2 regions of the Paenibacillus sp. 79R4 genome follow, and region 2 is predicted to be linked to the other one. Evidence: a T-box and tRNA genes for the amino acid it is inferred to sense, from the RefSeq annotation. Region 2 holds a T-box; the other holds one or more tRNA genes.
What was found. A T-box is a leader RNA that pairs with one kind of tRNA and senses whether it is charged. The one in region 2 lies ahead of DMN77_RS15110 (valine--tRNA ligase), so its partner is inferred to be a tRNA-Val.
Positions count from the first base shown of each region.

Region 1: it has a tRNA-Val gene. The T-box ahead of DMN77_RS15110 (valine--tRNA ligase) is inferred to sense a tRNA for this amino acid. The anticodon was not compared.

Region 1 is NZ_QJOT01000014.1:24,900-34,236, forward strand. It holds gene DMN77_RS18210 (aminotransferase class I/II-fold pyridoxal phosphate-dependent enzyme) at 1-438, shown strand, start outside; gene DMN77_RS18215 (DUF1292 domain-containing protein) at 562-885, opposite strand; gene DMN77_RS18220 (copper amine oxidase) at 975-1,535, opposite strand; gene DMN77_RS18225 (MBL fold metallo-hydrolase) at 1,709-2,443, shown strand; gene DMN77_RS18230 (DUF3892 domain-containing protein) at 2,501-2,740, opposite strand; gene DMN77_RS18235 (GNAT family N-acetyltransferase) at 2,835-3,284, opposite strand; gene DMN77_RS24015 (hypothetical protein) at 3,900-4,457, opposite strand; tRNA gene DMN77_RS18245 (tRNA-Val) at 4,617-4,689, shown strand; gene DMN77_RS24305 (RAxF-45 family protein) at 4,886-4,993, shown strand; gene abc-f (ribosomal protection-like ABC-F family protein) at 5,013-7,079, shown strand; gene DMN77_RS18255 (DNA-3-methyladenine glycosylase family protein) at 7,110-7,781, shown strand; gene DMN77_RS18260 (cysteine hydrolase family protein) at 7,866-8,525, opposite strand; gene DMN77_RS18265 (polysaccharide deacetylase family protein) at 8,664-9,337, shown strand, end outside.
Region 2 is NZ_QJOT01000009.1:231,774-241,110, reverse strand. It holds gene DMN77_RS15125 (SPOR domain-containing protein) at 1-46, opposite strand, end outside; gene murC (UDP-N-acetylmuramate--L-alanine ligase) at 273-1,649, opposite strand; gene DMN77_RS15115 (bifunctional folylpolyglutamate synthase/dihydrofolate synthase) at 1,655-3,031, opposite strand; gene DMN77_RS15110 (valine--tRNA ligase) at 3,629-6,301, opposite strand; T-box leader at 6,413-6,683, opposite strand; gene DMN77_RS15105 (LysM peptidoglycan-binding domain-containing protein) at 8,297-9,337, opposite strand, start outside.

The DNA of each region.
Region 1 (9,337 bases), on a different contig from region 2:
CAACATTACAAGATAGAAGTCGAGCTTAGCGATATGTACAATATTCTGTGTCTGATTACGCCTGGAGACAGTCAGGAGACGGTTGATACGTTACTGATCGCTCTGCGCGAGCTGTCCAGTTTATATTATAAAGAAGGCAACGCCAACGAATTGATCGTTAAAATACCGGAAATTCCGCAATTATCGCTTATTCCTCGCGACGCTTTCTATGCTGATACCGAGGTGGTTCCGTTTGCGGAGTCAGCTGGCCGAATTATTGCCGAATTTATATATGTCTATCCTCCTGGAATACCGATCCTCTTGCCTGGTGAGGTGATCTCCCAGGACAATATCGATTATATTCAGGATCACGTCTCGGTCGGATTGCCTGTAAAAGGGCCTGAAGACCGTTATATCAAGAACGTTAAAGTGATTGTCGAAGCTGATCCGATTTTCTAAATAAAAGCTTGGGCAGGACTTGAAGGCTGTGGAGGCAGCCTTCAGGGTCCTTTTTTTATCATTCAAAAAAAGAGCTGCCCCGGGCAAAATAAATGCCAAAGACAACTCTTATTTATCTTAAAATTATGCTTCGTCCAATTCGGATACGAGCTGATTGTAAGCTTCTTCTACTTGACTCCACTCATCTTCGTCCTCGATATTGTACAGCACCATTTCTTCATTCTCTTCTTCCATACGCAGAATGATGCCGTCGGCTCCCGGATTGTTGCGTTCAAGCAGCAGGGCATACAGCTTCTCGCCTACGTCAAATGTCTCAACGAGAACCATGTCCACGTCATTCCCATTCTCATCCGTTAGAGTCAACACGAACTCTTCATGCTCGTGGTCATGGTCATGATCATGTCCGCAACCGCATGCTTCGCCGTGCTCGTGATTATGCTCGCTCATTCAAAATACCTCGCTTTTAGTTTAAAGTTATCAACCTTGTGGTATCGTAACACTTTACAGCGGACAGGTCAATTTAGATTACCGGCAAGTCATTTGAGCACATTAACGTTCTTCTCAGAGACTAAGGTGAAGTCCCCTCCACCTGCCGATTTCATGTAAAAGCCGATTTTATATTTTCCGGCATTTTTGAAGTCATAGTTAAAATCCTCAGTTCGGAACCAGAAGTTGTCCTTATGATTAGGAATTTCACTCGTTTGAATGACAGTGGTATTGCCGTCCGGAGAAGTGATAGATACGCGAACTGCCGATATATCGGTCTTTAAATTGTCGACCTGGGTGAATACATTGAACTTCAGCTTCCCGCTCTTGTTGATATCGCCGAAGACCTTGCCATCGGACGTTTGAACCAGAGAGATATGTACATTCGGTTTATAATAATAGACCGTCTTCGCAGAGTCGTCATAATAAATCAACCCTTCTAATTCACGAAGCGGAATATAAGTCTTCCCATCAATGATATAGCTGCCATCATCAAGCTCACGTCCATTCATCAGCAAACGAACTTTCTGAGAAGCTGAATCAGCGAACAGCAGTGAACCTCCCATCAGGGAGAATATAGTAACGAGTATTGCAACTCTTCTCCATTTCATAAATGTTACCCCTCCATAAGATTCATGTTGATGTAAATTTATACTCCAAATTATGAACCAAGTTGCGCTGTTTTCATGAAAGGTTTTTATTTTTTTGAAATTAATTTCGAGCAGGCATTAGAAAATGATATATTAGTACATAGCGCAGCATCAAAATAAAGAGGTGAATAAATATGTCATTAAGCTTGCAAATGCTAGGAACAGGCGGCGCCTTTGCCAAGCAATATTTCAACAATAACGCGCTTCTCAGTACCGAGGAGTTTACGCTGCTGATCGATTGCGGAATTACCGCTCCCATGTCCCTGCATCAAATAGGCAAGACACCGGATGAGATCGACGCGATTCTAATCACCCATATCCATGGAGATCATGTCGGTGGCCTGGAAGAGCTCGCTTTCCGGATGAAATTTCAATACGGGCGTAAGCCGGTCCTCTATATCAGTGAGAAGCTGGTTCAACCTCTTTGGGAAAATACACTTAAGGGCGGATTAACTCAGGAAGGCATCTCTTCGTTGGTGGATGCATTTGAGGTACATACACTAAAAGAAGGAATCCCGTATCCTTTGTCGCCAGATCTAACTGTTGAATTGATTCAGACGCCACACATTCCCGGAAAAGATAGTTATTCGCTATACATCAATCAAGAAATTTTCTATAGCGCGGATATGACGTTCCAACCAGAGTTATTAAGGAAGCTAGTTCGCGAGCGGGGCTGCCGCACCATTTTGCATGAGGTTCAGTTTATCTCGCCTGGGGCGGTGCATACGACGCTGGATGAGCTGCGCAGCCTGCCTGAGGACATTCAGCAGATGATATATCTGATGCATTATGCGGATGATATGGAGAACCACGCTGGTCATACAGGCGCAATGCAATTTCTGCGACAACATGAGATCTATTCATTATAAATATAAGCAGCCGCAGGCATATGCCTGCGGCTGTCATCGTTTCATCGTGGAATTGATTTATTCGAACCTTGGCAATGCGTCCAAATTGTTGGTCGGGTCGCCATCCGCGTCTCCGCGAATGTACATTTCTCCGTCCCTTCCTTTGAATACATTGACCCCTGCAATAGCTCCGGCTTTCACTTCCTGCAGCGCCTGCTCATAATCAAGAACCCGGCCGCTGGAGGTTTTGAAGGCGGTAAGATCACCGTCTCCATTTTTCTGAACTGCAATAAAGGTCTCGCGTGTATTCATTTCCATGGTACACTCACATCTCCTCTTCATTGTTTCCCTTCACAGGGCTCCCGTGAGAGGGATGTGTATAGTTTGTCCCAAATTGCGGAATGTATGAGAATTAGAGCTCCAACGATTTCTCCATTCTGACATGAGGTATGTTCGCATCAAGGAACGTCTCCGTAGAGGTCGTCACATAACCCAGCTTCTGATAGAAGGCTTCTGCCTGACACTGTGCATCCAGCACAGATCTCGTCAATCCCAGTTCACGGGCCAGTTCCTCCATAGCAAGCAGCAGCACCCTGCCAATTCCTTGTGAACGGAAGTCTTTACGAACTGCGATCCGCTGCATTTTTGCCGCATTATCCTTGTAATAAATGAGACGACCTGTAGCGGCATATACTCCGTCAACATCGATAAGAATGTGGTGAGCATCCGGTCCAATTACATCATATTCATCAATTTCCAGTTCCTCCGGAACCTTCTGCTCCTGCACGAATACCTCTTTTCGAATATTGCAGGCTTCTTCCAACTGTTCTTCTGTCTTTACGGGTACAATTACAGCAGCCATTCCTATCCCTCCCATATTCATAAATCTCTATTGTGCGTAATTAAAATAAAAACTTGCATCATTATACAAAAATTTTATTTTAATGTATAGTTGGGGTAATACTTGGAGAGAAGGAGCTGTTAAATCAGTGTACGGACTAACGATTGGGGCGGCAATTCTCATTTCTGTTCTTCTGATTGTCCCGATGTTCTATGTTACCAAGAAGGGGTATTCGCGCAGATGGGAAGATGAGTAAGCAGGTCCAAGTCAGGGTTCCGTGGAGTATACCTCTTTCTGAACAGCTGGAGCGTAGACACCGTCAGATATAGAAGAGCTGGACCACCATGGAGCCTTGGCTTGCCTATCCATCGTCTTCTGGCTGGCTGACAGGCCACAGCCCGTTAGGGTCAAAGGGATTGCCGTCAATAAAACCATCCTAAGCAGTTTGCTCCAGTGAAACTTAAGCCACGATTGATTGCATTTCATTTGTACACTACCCCCGTTCGGATTATAGTCATATCTATATAATCTCCAATAAATGGAGATTATATAATGATTAAACCTCTGAAATGACTATTCCAAGCTGCAAGGAGTTTTGATGCAACAAAAAAACCGGCGCTAATGCACCGGATGAGCTTATTTGATTCGTTTCAGTTCAGCTTCCTGCTGGATTGAGCGTGCAGAGAGCAGTTCGATGATATTATGCTGATTCTCCAGGACAGTTTCCATTTTCATAACGCGTTCATTGGTGTCCAGCACCGCGCGTTTAATTAATTGCTGATCCTCTTTGATTTCTTTAACATCCTGTTTGATGCCAATTATGTCTTGCTTGATTCCGGTTATGTCTTGCTTCATGAGCGCTTGATCTTCTTTGATGCCCTGTATATCTTGCTTCATGAGGCTTTGATCGTCCTTGATGCTTTGTATATCTTGCTTCATGAAGCTTTGTTCGTCCTTGATGCCTCGAATATCTTGCTTCATGAGGCTTTGTTCATCTTTGATACCTCGTATGTCTTGCTTCATGAGGCTTTGTTCATCTTTGATACCTCGTATGTCTTGCTTCATGAGCGCTTGGTCTTCTTCAATCCCTGACAGGCGTTGATGAATACCAACAAGGGTTTGATCGACAGAATCAAATCGCTTCCCAAACTGATTCATAAGAACTTCCAGCATTTCCTTCATATCTTTATCCAAACCCTCGTCCCCCTCACGCCATGCTAGCACATATTTTATCAAAAAATAGCAGCTTATTCTAGTTGGGAATTGTAGAACTTTGCTTCATTATTCATACAAAAATAGTTTGACATCATTGGCCCTTCCTGATAAGATAAATTTTGTCTTCACTTATAATATGATCTGTTAGCTCAGCTGGGAGAGCACTATCTTGACAGGGTAGGGGTCAGTGGTTCGAGCCCACTACAGATCATCACTGAGAGTCCTTGCGCAGCAAGGGCTCTTCTGTTTTTCTAACATAACTACGAAAGCCTCATTGGGGGACACTTGGGGGAGACACTACTTGATTTTTCGATTCCCCCATCATATACTTACAATAATTGTGTTTTTGAAAGGAGGTGGGGAGAGTGGATCGCAAATTTGCGTGGAATCAATTGAGCCTGCTGCCAATGGCAGTTTTTGGCATTACTCATGAGTCATTTCGCAACGGGATACGTCTGTCCATTTTTAGAAACTCGATATCCATTACAAATTGCGAAATGCCGCTCCTCCCTTAACCTCACGGACTTGTAATACGTGTGTGTTTCTAAGAAGGCTGCAGGTTTTTCCTGCAGCCTTCTTTTTTACTTCGGCAGGCAGCAGCGGCATAGGTCGAAGGAGAACTTAATCATGATGATTCAAAGTCAACATATTCAAAAATATTACGGTGCCGAACTGGTGCTTATCGATGTATCCTTTGAGATCAAAGAAGGCGAGAAAGTAGGCTTGATTGGCCGTAACGGAAGCGGCAAGACAACGCTGATGAAGCTGATCTCCGGAAGTGATGCGCCGGATCAAGGCACCCTGTCGATTCGTAGAAATGCCCGAATCGGCGCCTTGGCGCAAATCCCGGATTACGGGAATGGCGAGACGGTCTATCATATACTTCAGTCAGCTTTTCATAGCTTGTTGGAGATAAAGGATGAAATGCAGCGGCTGGAAGCCGAGATGTCCGCCTCAGACGCAGTCAGGCAGCCCTCCAGACTTGAGGCCCTGCTAGAGCAATATGGGCAAAAGCAGGATGAGTTCGAACGTGGCCGCGGTTACGAAATAGAAGCTTCAATCGATCGGGTCACCGCTGGCCTGGGTATCCCGGTGGAGCAATATCACCGTCCCTTCTCTACCTTATCCGGCGGCGAGAAGACAAAGATTGGCCTGGCCGTAATCTTGCTGCAGAATCCGGATATTCTGCTGCTCGATGAACCCACCAACCATCTGGATATGGCGGCTATTGAATGGTTGGAATCATTCCTTGTCACTTATAACGGTACAGCCATCATCACTTCGCACGACCGTTATTTTCTCGATGCGGTTGCCGCCAAGATCATTGAGATTGAAGATGGCGAAGCTATCACTTATCATTGCAATTATAGCAAGTATAAGGAAGAGAAAGAAGCAAGACTGCTGCTGCAATTTGCAGAATACCAGGAGCAACAGAAGAAAATCCAAAAAATGAAGGAAACGATCAAGCAGTTAATTGAATGGGGCAACCGCTCCAATCCGCCAAACCCCGGCTTCCATCGCCGGGCCGCCTCGATGCAAAAGGCGTTGGACCGGATGATCAAGCTGAAAAGACCTATTCTGGAACGTAAACGCATTGATCTGCAGTTGCAGCAATCCGACCGTTCCGGCAAGGATGCACTCGTATTAACCGGGGTTGGCAAATCCATCGAAGATCGGCAATTGTACAGCGAAATAACGCATACGCTTCGCTATGGAGAGACAGCAGCGCTTATCGGCAGCAATGGTTCAGGTAAAAGTACTTTGCTTAAATCTATTCTCGGTATGACTGAGTCTGATACAGGCGAGATACGCCTCGGCTCAAGAACTGAGACAGGTTATTTAGCTCAGGAGTCCGCTCCATCCGATCTGAAGCTGACCGTGCTGGATTACTTCCGCTCCGAGATTGGAATGGAAACAGGGGAAGCCAGAAACCAGCTATCCCGCTTCCTCTTCTACGGGGCCGATGTATTCAAGCAAGTTTGTAATCTATCCGGCGGAGAGTGGACGCGGCTACGACTAGCTATTTTAATGTATCGCAAGCCTAATCTGCTGCTGCTTGATGAACCGACGAACCATCTTGATATCGACTCGCGAGAAGCGTTGGAGGATGCTCTGGAAGAATTCCCTGGCACTGTGCTGGCCGTATCCCATGACCGCTATTTCATTAACAAAATCGCAAGGCAGGTTTGGGCTCTTGATAACGGACGAATGACCGTGACGCTTGGGAACTTTGAGGACTACAAAAGTGAACTGGAAAGAAAAAAATCTTTGACCCTCAACTATGCTTCAACAACTGAACCTGCTGAAACGAAAGCCGCAAGCCCAATCCCGAATTCGACAGCAAAGCTACAGCAATCGAAGCTGCCAGCCAAAGCGATGGAAACTTCGTCAAGACCTAATCCGTCCACGATTCAAAAGATGGAGCGTGATATCGCCGAACTGGAACAGACACTGCAGTTCATCCATGCAGCAATGCTGGAACCGGAAACGGCTTGCGATGCCGATCAACTATCCGACCTTCAGACTCGGCAAAATGAGATTCAGCAGATTTTGGATGGGTTAATCGAAAATTATATTGCCATGTTTGAAAACGGTGAATAAATCGGATCAAATTGAGAGGTTGTTATACAAATGAGTTCAATCGCATTCCACTTACATGCCGATGACCCGCGGGTCCAATCGCTATCAAAGGCGGATTCCCGTATGGGTGCTTTAATTACTTTGATTGGCGAGGTAAAGACGAACACCCAGGAGCCGCATTTTGCCTCGATAGCTCGATCGATCATCAGTCAGCAAATTTCTGTCAAAGCAGCTGCAACGATCCGCAGCCGGGTGATCGAGCTGGCCGGGGAATTGTCCCCGGCCGCCCTCTCAGCTCCAAGCGATAAGGAACTTCGTGCCGCTGGACTCTCTACCGCCAAAGTCGCGTATATCCGCGATCTATGCGATAAGGTATTAACCGGAGAGGTCGACCTGGAACGGCTTCAGGATCTCAGTGATGAAGAAGCTACAGCTAAGCTCGTCTCGATCAAAGGGATCGGCAAATGGACGGCGGAAATGTTCCTGATCTTCGGACTTGGGCGTGAGAATATTGTCTCTATTGGCGATGCCGGGCTGCAACGTGCCGCCAGATGGCTGCATAATCTGGAAGAACGGTCAGACCGCAAGTACCTGCAACAGGTTGCGCATATTTGGGAGCCTTACGGCTCCATTGCTTCGATCTATCTGTGGGAAGCGATTAATACAGGGCATGTGGATTCGGGCCAGATGCTGGAAGAACGAATCAGCCATGCCCGCCTCTAATGGGTATATTCTCTACGTTTGCTTCACGTCACACCGTGTCATCACAGGATTTTTGATACGGTGTGTTTTTAATTCGCATTATCCTTAAGTACTTACCCTCCCTACCGCCTGTTCCACTTCCATTACGGCTTCATCCAGGCTGCATACATATACGCCGATATTCCTCATCTCCTTTATTCCCTGCTCATAGACCTGGGACATCGCATCAGCTACCATAACGACGCGAAAATCCCGTTCGCTAGCTTCATACATCGAAGTTCTCGGACAATTGGGGAAATTGCAGCCTGTAAAAAGAATCGTGTCGATCCCCCGCTCCCTGAGAAATTGCTCAAGGGAAGTGTTATAAAAGGCGCCCCAACGCGGCTTGTACATGATCCATTCCCGCTCATCTATCACTTGAAATTCCCCTTGAAGCAGTCGTTCGGAATCCAGTCCGCAATAATCAGGCGAGCGAATTGAACTGGCCAGCTCCGCTCCCTCTGTATCCGGGACAACGACTCGCAGGCCTTGCTCAACAGCCTGTCTCCGGCATAGGTCCACATTGGATCCATCCGCTTGATACAGTCGGACGACATGAAGAATCGGCAGGTTCAGCGCCCGGTAAACGGCAAGTATTTGCTCCATTTTTGGCAATACTGCAAAGGTTCCAGGAACCTCTGCCACCGCTTCTGGCAGTGTAAAATCATTTTGCGTATCGATCGTTAACAACACAGACCGGCTCCAATGCGGAGAGGTATAACTCATCTCAAAAATCCTCCTTTTAGCGGGCCTCGCTCAGATAAGGGATATTTTTTCAAGAAATCAACCACAATAATTGAATGCCACACCTGGCCTGTATGATAAGATCCTGTGAAAAAATGTAGAGGGAGGAACTTTACGAACATGCTTAAACCCAAACTGCTCTTGCTGCTCATCTTATCCGCGGCATTAGTTCATCTTCCCGGTTCAGCGGAAGCCCGCTCTGTCCCCAAAGACAGAGCTTACTATGAGTCGCGAGGTGACATCGTATGGGAGGTCCCTACCCAAGACAAGTTTATCGCTCTGACTTTCGATGATGGCCCCGATGCAAAACTGACACCGAAAATTCTCGAGCTGCTGGAACAATATGATGCGAAGGCAACCTTCTTCGTCGTTGGCGAACGCGTCAAGCGTTATCCTGAACTGGTTAAGAAAGAGCTGGCCGCCGGTCATGAAATCGGCAATCACTCGTTCCGCCACCCCGCCTTCGAAACCTTGTCATATAATACCATTAAAAGCGAATTGGACCAGACCCAGCAAGTTATTTATCAGACGACCGGCCATAAAGCCGTGTTATTCCGCCCGCCTGGGGGTGTCTACAATGAGAACATCATTCAATTGACCAAGCAGAATCATATGCAGTTAATTTTATGGTCCTGGCATCAGGATACGAAAGATTGGGCCTCTCCCGGTGTGAACAAAATTGTGCGCAAGGTGCTGAATAATGCCCGCAATGGGGATATTGTGCTTATGCATGACTTTGTCTACCACGGTTCTCAGACCCCTGAAGCGTTAAAGGTAATTTTACCTGAGTTGAA
Region 2 (9,337 bases):
CCTTGCCCTGCTTGTCAAACCGAAAGGTCATTTTCGCCTTGTTCACGATCCGCACGCTCCTTGTCCATTCTCCTAACCTACCTTATGTCCTGAAACCGGATTATATGCTTCTCAAAGGACAAGTTGCGAAAATAAGGAAGAATTCAGGCGCTTAGGAATTTTATAAACGGTTACGCGAGATGTAGGCACATACCAAAAAACCTCCATATTCATACGCAAACACATGAATATGGAGGTTCTCTATTCGAATCAACTTTTCAAATGCAAGTAAACTATTGGGAGATTCGCTTGGATAATTCGTCCCCAACTCTCCAGATATCGCCAGCCCCCATGGTCAGCACAAGATCCCCGGGTTGCAGCCGGTCCTCCAGATCGGCAACAACATCCTGCTTCGCAGGCAAATATCTTGCCCCCGCATTGCTGTTCTCCTTAATTAATTCGACCAGCTTCGAGGAGTTGATTCCCTCAATCTGCTTCTCTCCGGCAGGTGAATAAATGTCGGTAATGATCACCTCATCCGCACCACCAAAGGCTCTGCTAAAGGCATCCAGCAGGAAAAAGGTTCGCGTATAGCGCTGCGGCTGGAACACAGCGATAATCCGCTTGCCGGTCGCTTTAGCGGCAGCGATCGTGGCTTCGATCTCTGTCGGATGGTGGGCATAATCATCGATAATGAGGATGTCTTTGCTATCGCCAAGAACCTGAAAACGGCGCTTGGCCCCATGAAATTGCTTGATCGCTGCTGCGATCTCCGCAAATGGAACCCCTGCCTCCAGGCAAACAATAACCGCCGCCATGGAGTTATACACATTATGCTTACCCGGAACCGACAGCTCTACCGTTCCGAGCTTTTCGTCGCCGCGCTTCATAGTATACGACACATATCGATCGCCAAGCTCCATATCCTCAGCGTTATAATCGCAAACCGAGTCAATTCCATAAGTGATGATATTGCAATTCAGCTTAGGCAGTAATTCGCCCAGAATATCATCATCGCCGCAGACGATGGCTGCCCCGTCCGGTTTAATCTGATTAAGGAATTGGACGTATGCTTCTTTGAGACGTCCGAAATCTCCGCCGTAATTCTCCAGATGATCCGCCTCAATATTTGTTACAATTCCTAGCGAAGGATGGTATTGAAGAAAAGAACCATCGCTCTCGTCCGCCTCGGCAACGACGTATTTTCCTTGTCCTGCCTTGGCATTTGTACCGATATCCAGGATTTCTCCGCCAATAATATAGGTTGGATCGATTCCACATTGCTCCATCACAAGTGCGATCATCGATGAAGTCGTCGTTTTTCCGTGCGCTCCGGCCACCGCTACTCCTGTCCGTTCATTAAGCAGACGGGCCAGCATTTGTGAACGATGCAGAACCGGGATACCGCGTTCCTGCGCTTCAACCCGTTCTACATTGTCCTTCGGGAGAGCTGTCGAATATACGACCAGATCGGCGCCGTCAACCTGCTCAGCCGTATGGCCGATATAGACCTTGGCTCCCTTCGCCTTCAGCTTCTCGATCAATTCCTGGGAAGCTACATCCGAACCGGTTACCGTATAGCCCATCTCCAGCATTACACGGGCGATGGCGCTCATTCCGTAACCGCCGATACCTATAAAATGTACATGTTGTTCTCTAGTATTTAACAATATGGTCACCAGCCTTTTTCAGAATCGGTGTGATGTAAGAGAGTCGCGCGTACGTCAGAAATCATGTACAACGTACCTGTAACCACTCCTAAATCCTCCCGTTCCGTCCGCGACATCAACAGCTCTAAAGCCTTTTTCCAGTCGCGTTCTACGATAATTTCCAAGTTTTCTTTTGCTTTCGTTTCTTTAAGCTGCTCCACAATACTATGGAGCGCCTCCACATCCATTTTCTTACGAAAATCAGGCTCGGTCAAAATAAGCGTATCCACTATTGGTAATATATGCTCCAAGTAGCCACGATGATGCTTATTTGCCAGCATGCCCATCATCAAATTCAGCTTGCGATACTTATAGATGTCCGGAATGCTCCTGGCTAACATTTGAGCTCCTTCCGGGTTATGCGCTCCATCGAGCACAATACGAGGCTCGCTGTTCACCTGCTCCAATCTTCCCGCCCAAGCCGTACTGCGAAAGCCGGACAGAACCGCTTCATCCTCCAGCACAAAAGCCATATACTGACGAAGCACCTCAAGCACCATCATGACCCCGGCCGCGTTCTTGCATTGATGTTCACCAAGCAGCGAGAGCTTCAGTACAAGCTCCCGGAACGGACCTTGAAAGTCCATGGATTGCTCATGATCATCACCCTCCAGCCGTTCATAGGTGAACTGTTCTCCAAGCAAGTATAGGGTAGAACGCTGCTCTTGAGCTGTCTGGCGCAGCACTTCGATCGCTTCCGGCTGTTCTGCACAACTCACGACAGGAACACCGGGCTTGATGATCCCGGCCTTTTCCCTGGCAATCTGCTCTATAGTATCGCCTAATACATCGGTATGGTCCATGCCGATATTTGTAATCAAGGAGACGATAGGCGTAACAATATTTGTTACATCCATCCTTCCCCCGAGACCTGTCTCCCATACTACGACATCAGGATAACATTCTTCTGCAAAATATAAAATCGCAATCGCTGTACTTACCTCGAACATCGTTGGCGAACCTAGCTCTGAATCGGCAATTTCCTCTACAAGAGGCAGAATCCGATTCGATAATGATACCAGAGTAGCCTCCGGAATGTCCTGACCATTAAATTGAAATCGATTCGTAAACTTGGTGATATAAGGAGAAGTAAAGGTCCCAACATCAAAACCGGCCTTCATTAGCGCAGCTGTTAAAAAAGCGCATGAAGAACCCTTGCCGTTCGTCCCGGCAACATGGATAAATTTCAGCTTGCGCTGCGGATTGCCCAGACGTTCCATCATGAGCTCAATACGCCCCAGTCCGGGACGGATCCCGAACGCAATTAGCCCATTAATCCATTCTACCGCTTCGTTATAATCCTGTAGAGATCGCTTGTTTCCTTTCTCAGTATGAGCCCCCATGAAATTCACCTTCGTCTATGATTTATATAGATATAGAGGTAGTCCAAACATATATAGTGCATGTTCAAAAAAGGTCGGATTTCAGCACCAAGCTCATCCATTCGGTATTCGTTTCTTCGAAACGCCTCAGTTGGATAATACCAGAAGCAAGGGAGCAGAGCTGCAAGTTTCTGAAGAAAACGAATCCTGAAACGTATGCTTATAGCTTGTACAAGCACGCCTGAGACGTTTCTGTTGGAAACATGACTTCGCAAGCCTCTGCTTAAGCCCGGCTGAATTCAGGTTCAGATCCATGCGATTCCACTTCCGGATTGGATTCGTGTTAGATATAGAATTTATCAGTTATCAGCGCAGCTGATGAAATTTTATATCACAAGAAGATCTGCCTTGGCGTCGCAGTCGCTTATCCTTGAATGACATCGATTGGTTTTCTTGTCAAACCGGAACTTTTTGAACAACCTCATATCGTTAAATTATCGATTGCAGAATGCCTGTTCCCTGATCCAAGTCCTTAACGCCTCAGCGCAGAACAATCGGACTGTTACCTCTGATAACAATCCGATTGTTCTATTTCTAGGACGTAGAGGCAATTTGGCACTAGGCTTTTAATTCATTGATTCGTGCAAGCACCTTGTCGCGTTTGGCAGAGTAATCATCCATCTTGGCACGCTCTTCTTCAATCACCTTGGCAGGTGCTTTAGCGACAAAACCTTGATTAGACAATTTCTTCTCCACACGTTCTACTTCTTTATTCAAATGGTCGATTTCTTTTTCCAGACGAGCGATTTCCTGGCTGATATCGATCAGGCCGGCCAGCGGCAGATATAATTCCGCTCCTGTGACAATCGCGGTCATTGCTTTATCCGGCGCTTCTACCGTTAGCGATGCTTCGTAATCCGACGTGTTACAGAACCGGCGAACATAGTGCTCGTTACGGTTAAGGATGTCAAGCAACTCAGCGGAGCTCGGCTTAACGATCAGCTCGATTTTTTTGCTCATCGGTACGTTCACTTCAGCACGAATGTTGCGGACCGAGCGAATAATATCGATCAGTAGATTCATTTCCTGAACTGCATCAGGTGCTTCCAGGGCAGGGTCATACTTAGGCCATTCAGCCAAAGTAATCGTATCGCCATTGTGCGGCAAATGCTGCCATATTTCCTCGGAAATATACGGCATGAACGGATGGATCAGTCTCAGCGTGCGATCGAGCACATAAGCAAGCACCGATTGGGTCTTGCGCTTGGCATCCGCGTCTTCGCCATAGAAGCTCAGCTTCGCGAATTCAATATACCAGTCGCAAAGATCATCCCAGATGAAATTGTACAATACACGACCGGTTTCGCCAAATTCATAGGAATCGATAAGACGCGTCACATCCCGAGCCGTCTCATTAAACCGATGCAAAATCCAGCGATCCGAAGTTGAAAGGTCACCGCTAATGTCGATGTCCTCATAGGACACTCCTTCCATGTTCATCAGAGCGAAGCGCGAGGCATTCCATATCTTATTGGCAAAATTGCGCGCTTGTTCTACACGTTCCCAATGGAAGCGAACATCCTGACCCGGCGTACTGCCCGTCGAGATCATATAGCGCATTGCATCCGCGCCGTATCTCTCGATAATGTCAAGCGGGTCTACCCCATTGCCCAGGGATTTGGACATCTTCTTGCCCTCGCTATCGCGAACAAGACCATGCATTAATACATGTTTAAAGGGCATCTTGCCTGTGAAATCAAGCGAGGTAAAGATCATACGGGCTACCCAGAAATAAATAATATCATATCCGGTAACCAGTACGTCCGTTGGGAAGTAGCGTTTGAAATCCTCGCTCTCCTCATTTGGCCAACCTAGCGTCGAGAACGGCCACAAGGCAGAGCTGAACCATGTATCCAGTACATCCTCATCCTGTTTAAGGTCATCCCGTCCGAGCTTGGCGCGGGCTTCTTCCTCGCTGCGGGCAACAACCATCTCTCCGGTCTCTTCGCTATACCAGGCCGGAATACGATGTCCCCACCATAATTGTCTGGAAATACACCAGTCGCGAACATTCTCGATCCATTGCAGATAGGTTTTCTCGAACCGTTCCGGAATGAATTCTACACCTTTGCCCGAGTTTTGCTCTGCAATTGCAGCTTCAGCGAGCGGCTTCATTTTGACGAACCATTGCATGGACAGATAAGGCTCTATAACTGCCCCGGTCCGTTCACTATGGCCTACCTGATGCAGGTGATCCTCAATTCTAATCAATACGCCCATATCCTGCAAATCCTTCACGATCTGCTTGCGGCATTCACTGCGATCCAGGCCCACATACTTGCCAGCCGCATCGTTCATCTTACCGCTCTCGTCCATGACGATAATCTGCGGCAGATCATGGCGTTGCCCTACCTCGAAGTCATTCGGATCATGAGCCGGGGTGATCTTAACTGCGCCACTACCGAATTCCTTGTCAACATAATCATCAGCGATGATCGGAATTTCGCGGTTCACAATCGGCAGAAGCAGCGATTTGCCGATCAAGTGGCTGTAGCGCTCATCCTTAGGATGAACAGCGACTGCTGTATCGCCGAGCATCGTCTCCGGACGTGTCGTGGCAACCGTAATATATCCGTCCCCATCCTTAAGCGGATATTGAAGATGATACAAATGTCCGTTAACTTCCTTGTACTCGACTTCAATATCGGACAATGCCGTACGAGCAACCGGGTCCCAGTTGATGATATATCTGCCTTTATAAATCAGACCCTTCTCATACAGCTTCACGAATACTTCGCGAACCGCCTGAGACAGACCTTCATCTAGCGTAAACCGCTCGCGGGAATAGTCAAGCGACAGACCCATTTTGGCCCATTGTTCATGGATCGTATTCGCATACTGCTCCTTCCATTCCCACACTTTCTCAAGGAACTTCTCACGGCCTAGATCATAGCGGCTTATCCCTTGCTCACGCAGTTTTTGCTCCACTTTGGTCTGCGTCGCGATTCCCGCATGGTCCGAGCCCGGCAGCCATAAGGCGTCATAGCCCTGCATCCGCTTGGTACGGATCAGAATATCCTGCAGCGTGAAGTCAAGCGCATGTCCAATATGCAGCATACCCGTTACGTTAGGCGGTGGAATTACGATCGTAAAAGGCTCGGCTTCAGGCCGCATGCCCGCTTTGAAGAACTCATTCTCCATCCAGTAGCGGTACCATTTGTTCTCCGCAGCTTTCGGATCATAAGTCGTTGGCATCTCTGCCGTAGTTGGTGATGCTTGGTTTTCTGTCATTTTGCTTCAACCTCCATTAACAATTCAGCATTGCCTAGGCGAATTCAGGCCAATAAATTCAAGAAGCCCGTAATGATTCGCGACGGCAGAAAACACAAAAAGCCTCTCGTCTCAAAGGACGAAAGGCTTTATCTTTCGCGGTACCACCTTTGTTTCGCAAGCTGCTGGATTTCGCCTCGCCATGCAGTCAAGCACAGCTTGTCGCTTGCGACACTTATACAGATAACGGCTGCAACCGGCCCGCTCTAAAGGTGAGACATCACCAGTTCAAACGGACGACTCCCGGGCGACTTCGGATAGCAGTATCCTGCGGAATCTTCCAGCGATACAACTCCGCTCTCTGAAGGGCTCACTTCCTACTCTTCCCGTTCCAAGTCTTTACATTAGTGTGTTCAGAAAATCTTATTTTGATAACAATAGGTGTCTTAGAAAATAAGAAATAGCATAACTTTGTAAAATCTATATTATCATAACGTGGATGAGGCTGTGAGTCAATATGACAAACGCACAATTAGCCCACCTTGTCTCTCGCTGGTTCTTAGATGTTTTCTTTGGCTGTTCTTTGGCTGTTCTTAGCTGTTCCTTCGTTACTACCTATCTGTTCCTCGAGCATCTCCAAGGTTATGACTGTTTCTTAGCTCCGCCTCCTAGCGGTTAGTGAGCTATTCCCTGATCTGCTCCTCAGCTGTTTTCTAGGTGACCTCTGCATAGTTGTTCCTAACTACTCCCTATCTATCCTCCAAACTACCTCTTAAGCTTTTTTGAGACCCTTTAGTTGCTCTTTAGTTGCTTTTTAGATGTTCCCATAGTATTACCAGCGCTTCTATCTCCTCCTTAACTGCTCTCTAGCTCTTCCTTACTTCTGCCATTAGTTGTTCCCTTGCTACGCCCTACCAGTTCCTCAAGCTGCCTCTTTAGCTACTCTTTAGCTACTCTTTAGTACTCTTTAGCTACTCTTTAGTACTCTTTAGTACTCTTTAGTACTCTTTAGTACTCTTTAGCTACTCTTTAGCTGTTCCATAGCTTTACCTACATTCCCTATGATGCCCCCCGAGTTGTTCCCAACTGCTCTCTAGCTTTTCCTTACCTCTGCACTTATTTGTTCCTTATCTGCCCTCTCTTTGTTCCCCGAACTGCCTCTTTAGCGTTCTCAACTACTCTCTAGCATTTCCCAAACTGCCTCTTTAACTGTTCTCCCGCTACTCTCTAGCTATTCCCCGAGCTGTACTCTGCTGTTCTCTAATTCATCTTGTCCCTTAATCTCCAAATCCGCTTTTAACGGAAATGACAGCCCTTATTTTCACCATATCGAGCGATTTAAAATTTTAACGGAAATATGGTTCTCTATTTGCCTCAAATCAGCCCATTAGAGCAGAATTTCCACCAAATAAGCGTACTCAGTTCCGTTACGTTTTACATTACAGCCTATTTGCCCAAATAGCGTCTGCACGTTCCGTTAGAAGTTGAAGTTGGCTGAAGCATAAAGAAAAGGACCATTTAGACTGGACCTTAACGGTTCTCTGGATAGTCCTTGCAAACACTCCTCCACCTGCCTATGCATGACCGCCGTCATGCAGCAATGCACCGCGCGCTGTAAGGGGAGCCTCAATATATTATCATTTGGCTCTTAGCTACTCCCTTAACCTCTCAATCCGCTTTAACGGAAATGACAGCCCTTATTTCTACCATATTGAGCGATTTGAAATTTTAACGGAAATACGGTTCTCTATTTGCCTCAAATCAGCCCATTAGAGCAGAATTTCCACCAAATAAGCGCACTCAGTTCCGTTACGTTTTATATCGCAGCTTATTTGCCCAAATAGCGTCTGTACGTTCCGTTAGAAGTTGAAGTTGGCTGAAGCATAAAGAAAAGGACTATCCAGACTGACCATAACGGTCCTCTGGATAGTCCTTGCAAACGCTCCTTCACCTGCCTATGCATAGCCGCCGTCATGCAGCAATGCACCGCGCTGTAAGGGGAGCCTCAATATAATATCAAGGGATATATAACACTTGTCCTTCCGCCAGATCATGCTCGGACAGTCGGTTGTACAGTTGGAGTTCGCGCGTGCTAAGCTGATAGCGCTCCGCGATATCATCCAGCGTCTCTTCCCGTTGTACAATCACGAGGCGAACCTTGCGGAACGGAGTCTGATCCTCGGTATTGCCCAGGAACAGGCTCTTCCAGCGGACTTCTTCTCCCTCTTCCTGATCAGGAATAACAATTTCTTCTTCGAAGTACTCTACACCACCATCCTTCTCCGGACGGTTGTGCAATAGCTTGCTGATGCCAAAGCCTTCATCGCGATCCTTGCTGCCAAAGGCAACCTTCAGCTCCTTCTTCTCTTCCTGCGCATGCGCTCCTTCTTCCTTCTCCTGTTGAACACTTTCCTCGAATACTTCTACAGCCTCTGCTTCTTCAACCTCCGCGGTCACATCCTCCACTTCAGCCTCCGCATAGCTATCTGTCTTCAACACAGCTTCCGCCTCATCCGCTCGTTCGGAATGGGCATTCACTTGCTCTTGATCTTCAGACCATACCGCCGCATTAGGCTCCTCTGCCTCTGAATCTTCCCACTGCGCAGCCTCCAATGACGGCTCTCCCTCATTAAGCCCCTTGTCCGCTGTAAATGTCGGTGTCAATAAGGGAGCTGAGTCTAACCATGACAACGTCTCTTCATTCTGTTCTTCGTGCTGCTCGCGGGCCCCGTACTGCTGTGCGGATGGGAAAGCCTCCTGTGCAACATATGAATGATCTACCGAAACCTCTGGTACCTGATACGAATAATTGTCCTGCTGGGACTGAGCCTCCCCCACTTCTCCCGTTCCAATAACCGGTTCGTGCGCGGCAACATACTCCCTGTCCATCCATTCTTCCGCCTCGGAACGCATAGTGGCCGTCTCAATTCCCTGCAAAGACAGAACTCCCGTAATATTCAAGCTGCGAGCGCTAAGCAGATCTACGTCAAAATTTTCGATTTCTACTGTAATCTCCTCTAGCTTGTTAACCCGACTGAGTGGAATCGTAATCTCAAC